2 regions of the Enterobacter sp. RHBSTW-00994 genome follow, and region 1 is predicted to be linked to the other one. Evidence: predicted binding sites of a transcription regulator. Region 1 holds the regulator's gene; the other holds the start of a gene.
The links. Region 1 encodes CRP, which controls carbon source genes, mostly activating them, when cyclic AMP is high. Its sites were predicted from a motif close to ATGTGANNNNNNTCACAT; they were not measured.

Region 1 (3,136 bases):
CTATACTCGCCCTGAAATGGATATGGCCATTCGCAAGGCTCGCGATCTCGGTAAACATATCAGCTACTTTGGGCCTGATGCTAACGACTTCGGCCTGCTTGAGCAGACATTTCATGCGTACGGGCAAACAGGTAAAGGGCAATCCCGTAAGTATCTGCATACCTATGATGAAGCCGTCCCCTGGAATCAGGTTCCCGGCACGTTCACGCCATGGCAACCGCTTCCTGAACCAACCGACGTGCTCTTTTATGAAGGCTTGCACGGCGGTGTGGTCACACCACATCACAACGTGGCGCGACATGTGGATTTGCTGGTCGGCGTGGTTCCTATCGTCAACCTGGAGTGGATCCAAAAGCTCACACGCGATACCAGCGAACGCGGTCATTCCCGTGAAGCCGTGATGGATTCGGTCGTGCGTTCGATGGAGGATTACATCAACTTCCTGACGCCGCAGTTCTCGCGTACGCACATCAACTTCCAGCGCGTCCCGACGGTCGATACCTCCAACCCTTTTGCGGCCAAAAGTATTCCTTCTCTGGATGAGAGTTTTGTAGTGATTCACTTCCGAAATCTGGAAGGTATTGATTACCCCTGGCTGCTTGCAATGTTGCAGGGCTCGTTTATTTCCCACATGAATACATTGGTGGTTCCGGGCGGGAAAATGGGGCTGGCGATGGAGTTGATCATGACGCCGCTGGTCGAGCGACTGATGGAAGGGAAGAAGATCGCATGAACATTTCCCCTCTCCGCAGGGAGAGGGTCCGGATGAGGGCATCAACGTGCATGATGCCCAACACACATCAGGCTTCAATCACTTCGTAGGAATGCGTGATATTTACCGCTTTTTCCAGCATTAACGCCACAGAGCAGTATTTCTCAGCAGAAAGATCAACCGCGCGTGATACTGCCGCATCCTTCAGATCTTTACCGGTGACAATAAAATGCAGATTGATGTGCGTAAACAGGCGCGGCGCTTCTTCACGACGCTCTGATGTCAGCTTAACTTCGCAATCTGTCACGTCATGACGACCTTTTTGCAGAATAGATACCACGTCAATTGCGCTGCATCCACCCGCCGCCATCAGCACCATCTCCATCGGACTTGGTGCTTTATCGCCGGAGTTACCATCCATCAAAATCTGGTGTCCAGAAGCGGATTCGCCCAGGAATGTTAAACCTTCAACCCATTTCACACGCGCTTGCATATTCATTAACTCCAACGTTGCATTTTTGGTGACAGATTACGCGTGCGTTACAATTCTCGCAACGGAAGGCGACCTGCATCATGCTGAAGCGAGACACCAGGAGACACGCGGCAAAAGCTATGCTAAAACACTCGGGATGCTACAGTAATGCATTGACGTTACACATGTATGCAGAGGACATCAAACTTTACTGGCTGCGAATATTACGACAGCCGACTTCCCAGGTATGGGTAAGAATTCGATTGCAACCCCAGAGTCCGGATGCATCTTATGACTCTGGTGACAGCTTATAACAGAGGATAACAGCGCATGGTGCTTGGCAAACCGCAAACAGACCCGACTCTCGAATGGTTCTTGTCTCATTGCCACATTCATAAGTACCCATCGAAGAGCACGCTGATTCACCAGGGTGAAAAAGCGGAAACGTTGTATTACATCGTCAAAGGCTCGGTGGCAGTGCTGATCAAAGATGAAGAAGGGAAAGAGATGATCCTTTCTTATCTGAACCAGGGCGATTTCATCGGCGAGCTGGGCCTGTTTGAAGAAGGCCAGGAACGCAGTGCCTGGGTTCGTGCAAAAACCGCATGTGAAGTGGCTGAAATCTCCTACAAGAAATTCCGTCAGTTGATCCAGGTTAACCCTGACATCCTGATGCGTCTTTCTTCGCAGATGGCTCGCCGTCTGCAGGTCACGTCTGAGAAAGTGGGTAACCTCGCCTTCCTGGACGTAACAGGCCGTATTGCACAGACGCTGCTGAACCTGGCGAAACAACCTGATGCAATGACCCACCCGGACGGTATGCAAATTAAAATCACCCGCCAGGAAATTGGTCAGATTGTCGGCTGTTCTCGTGAAACGGTTGGCCGTATCCTGAAAATGCTGGAAGACCAGAACCTGATCTCCGCACACGGTAAAACCATCGTGGTTTACGGAACCCGTTAATTCCGGTAAAACGGCGTGCCATCGCAAGGTGTCACGCCGTTTTTGTCTCTATCCCCCATGTGGCGAAGGCTGATTTATCACCCGGAAGTTAACTATGCACTGCGGCAAACGCTGGTGCTGTGTCTTCCTGTGGCTGTGGGATTGCTCCTCGGACATCTGCAACAAGGTCTGCTTTTCTCTCTCGTCCCTGCCTGCTGCAACATTGCGGGTCTGGATACGCCCCACAAACGCTTTTTCAAACGCCTGATTATTGGCGGCTGCCTGTTTGCCGGTTGTAGCCTTGCGGTGCAACTGCTACTCGCCCGTGAGATCCCGCTGCCGCTGATTCTGACAGTACTTGCGATGACGCTTGGCGTCACGGCTGAAATCAGCTCACTGCATGCCCGGTTACTGCCTGCATCGCTTATTGCGGCCATTTTTACCCTCAGCCTCGCAGGCAATATGCCGGTGTGGGAACCCCTGCTTATCTACGCCCTGGGCACGCTGTGGTACGGCGTATTTAACTGGTTTTGGTTCTGGCTATGGCGCGAACAGCCACTGCGTGAATCCCTGAGCCTGCTCTATGTACAGCTTGCTGATTACTGTGAAGCCAAGTACACCTTGCTGACTCAGCACACCGACCCGGAAAAGTCGTTGCCGCCACTGCTGGCTCGCCAGCAAAAGGTGGTCGATCTGATAAGCCAGTGCTACCAACAGTTGCATATGCTTGCAGCCAATAAAAACCATGACTACAAGCGGTTACTGCGCACGTTTCAGGTAGGGCTGGATCTGCAAGAACACATCTCCGTCAGTTTGCACTACCCTCACGAGGTGCAAAAGCTGGTCGAGCGCAGCCACGCTGAAGCGGTGATCCGCTGGAATGCGCAAACGGTCGCGGCGCGTCTGCGCGTGCTGGCTGACGATATCCTCTATCACCGCTATCCCACGCGTTTCACTATGGAGAAACAGCTGGGCGCGCTGGAAAAAATCGCCAACCAGCATCCGGATAA
Region 2 (3,136 bases), 500 kb from region 1:
ACCCAGCAGTAGCCCACACAGCGTGGGTGAACTGAAGCGCGAGGAGATAAAGTCCAGCAGCTCTTGTGCATGTTCTGATTGTGCCTGAATGTAGCCAATTGCCTCATCATAACGGCCCATATGCAGCAAACCTGAAAGCGTGGTCATACGATTAAGCTGCTCGTGACGCATAATGCGCAGGTTGTCGACATAACGCTTCACCTGGCTCAGTTGAGCACTGAGGGAGTCTATTTCGTTGCGATCGCGGAAGGTGATCACCCAGCCCTGAAGTGAATCTTCAAGCATGATCCGCACACGGCTGGCAATGACCGTCAGTTCATTGAAATGACAGATCTCATCGTGGGTGTCTTTTTCCAGCATGGTGTGGAGCGTAAAGAAGGGCACAGGAGCGATAACCTGGCTTATCAACTGCCCGCGTAACTCGCGTGCGGGCTGGCTAAGCCCCAACAGTTTTCTGGCTGCCTGGTTGATCACCTCAATCCGCAGGTTATCGTCGATCGCAATGACCCCTTCATAAATGGACTCCATCATCGCTTTTTGCTGGCGGACCAGCAGGCCGATTTCTCGCGGTTCAAGGGAGAAGATCTGCTTCTTAATACTGCGGGTGAAAAACCAGGAGAAAATAAAGAGTGCGATCAGCAACAGCACGGCGGCAATCAGGATATTGACCACTTTATTCACGGTGATGGTATCGAGATAACTCGTGAGATACCCCACGGATACAATGCCCACCACTTTACCGGCATCGTTGATAATGGGCGCTTTACTGCGCAGTGAAATACCGAGCCCTCCCTTGCGGATCGTTGTAATGCTTTTGCCTTGCAACACCTCTGCATTGTCGCCACCGACCAGCGTTGTCCCCACCCGATCAGAAAACACGGAGTGGAACAGGTGCTGTCCTCTATTATCACCAATCACAATAAAACTGGCATCGCTGCGTTCTGCTATTTTCTGCATGAAGTTATGGATGGCTTTGATATCTTTTTGTTCAACTTCATTGCGTAAAGTCGGAATAATTGCAATTTCCTCAGCTTGTATTTTCGCTCGCCCGCTCATTTCCTGATATAGCTGCTTTCCGACTTCGGCGTAATAATATCCGCCCAATAACGCAAACAGCACTGAGAAAAAAGCCATCAGCGAAACAAACAGTTTGATTTGAAAAGATACTTTCATAACTATCACGCAAGGTATCAATAAAGGTTGCCAATATATCATCTTTTTCAGTGTCGACGCTGAGTTTGCCAAAAACTTGTGATCCCTTGCACAGCAAGGGTTGTAAAAGATTTATGTGAAAGCGTTACCGCCTTTATACCCAATTACTAAATGTTATTTGTTTGTTCATTTAGGAAAAGAAACCATAAAAACCACAGCAATAAATAAGGTGTTAATCACATTAAATAAAAGAAACCATTAAAACCATAGTGGCCATTAAAACTTCGGTTTTAATATGTCATTCCTCACATAAAGTAAGCCTTTGTGACTTTAAGCTGAACGTACAAAATAACCAAGGGGCTTATTATGAGCACAACTGACGATTCTTTCTCTGTTACCCACGACCCGATTGATATTCAGCGGCCATCTCTCAAAGAGCGTTGGTGGCACATTATGGATACCTGGAAAGTCGGGATCATTCCTCTGCCACTGTTTGTGTTAGCAGGTGCACTCATTGCGATTGATTGTCTGGGTGGTAAATTGCCCAGCGATATTGTCGTGATGGTCGCGACGCTCGCGTTTTTTGGCTTTGCCTGCGGTGAGTTTGGTAAACGACTGCCGATTGTCGGCAAACTGGGCGCGGCGGCCATTTGCGCCACCTTCATCCCATCAGCAATGGTCTACTATGGCCTACTGCCGGATGTGGTGGTGGAGTCCACCACCAAGTTCTACAAGTCCACCAACATTCTTTATCTCTACATCTGCTGCATTATTGTTGGCAGCATTATGAGTATGAACCGCACCGTGCTGATTCAGGGCTTCCTGCGTATCTTCTTCCCGATGCTGTGCGGCGAAATCGTCGGCATGATTGTGGGCATGGGGGTTGGCCTGGCGCTGGGGCTTGAGCCATTCCAGATCTTCTTCTTTATCATTCTGCCGATTATGGCGGGCGGCGTAGGTGAAGGTGCGATTCCGCTCTCTATTGGTTATGCCACATTGTTGCATATGGACCAGGGCGTTGCGCTCGGCCGTGTCCTGCCAATGGTGATGCTCGGTGGCCTGACCGCCATCATTATCTCCGGCTGCCTGAACCAGCTCGGCAAGCGCTACCCGCATTTGACCGGTGAAGGTCAACTGATGCCAAACCGTGCGAACGCCGATACCACGACCGCACAACCGGCATTCTCGGGTAAGGCGGACGTGACTACCATTGCCTCCGGCGCGCTGTTGGCTGTGCTGCTCTACATGCTGGGGATGCTGGGACACAAACTGATTGGCCTGCCTGCACCGGTTGGCATGCTGTTTATGGCTGTACTGGTCAAACTCTGTAATGGCGCGTCTCCACGCCTGCTTGAAGGTTCGCAGGTGGTTTACAAATTCTTCCAGACTTCAGTGACCTACCCCATTCTGTTTGCCGTTGGCGTGGCGATCACTCCGTGGCAGGAACTGGTGAATGCCTTCACTGTGAGCAACCTGCTGGTGATTGTCAGTACCGTCTCTGCACTGGTGGCAACAGGCTTCTTCGTGGGCAAAAAGATTGGCATGCACCCCATTGATGTCGCCATCGTTTCCTGTTGCCAGAGTGGCCAGGGGGGGACGGGGGATGTGGCTATTCTGACAGCAGGCAACCGTATGAGCCTGATGCCATTCGCCCAGATTGCAACCCGTATTGGCGGCGCGATTAACGTCTCTATCTCTCTGCTGATATTAGGCAACTTCCTCGTTTAAGTTTTCAGGAAAGAACCATGAAACTCGCAAGTTTTCGTTACCAGGGTAAACGCAGCTACGGCATCGTTGAGGCCGAAGGTGTGATTGATTTAGGCCGCCGCATGGGCGACCGCTACAGCGACCTTAAAGCGCTGTTGCAGGGCAACGGGCTGGCAGAAGCTACCCGTTATCTTAACGATGCAGTTGATGTGCCGATGAGTGCCATCACTTTCTTACCGGTGATTGAGCAGCCAGAGAAAATCCTTTGCGTGGGCAT

Region 2: the regulator CRP is predicted to act here: its motif matches at 1,377-1,394, upstream of HV346_RS18660 (2-hydroxycarboxylate transporter family protein).

Annotation. Positions count from the first base shown of each region.
Region 1 is NZ_CP056199.1:4,409,147-4,412,282, forward strand. It holds gene HV346_RS21125 (phosphoribulokinase) at 1-733, shown strand, start outside; gene HV346_RS21130 (OsmC family protein) at 801-1,205, opposite strand; gene crp (cAMP-activated global transcriptional regulator CRP) at 1,515-2,147, shown strand; gene HV346_RS21140 (YccS/YhfK family putative transporter) at 2,205-3,136, shown strand, end outside.
Region 2 is NZ_CP056199.1:3,904,669-3,907,804, reverse strand. It holds gene HV346_RS18665 (sensor histidine kinase) at 1-1,173, opposite strand, end outside; gene HV346_RS18660 (2-hydroxycarboxylate transporter family protein) at 1,519-2,880, shown strand; gene HV346_RS18655 (fumarylacetoacetate hydrolase family protein) at 2,898-3,136, shown strand, end outside.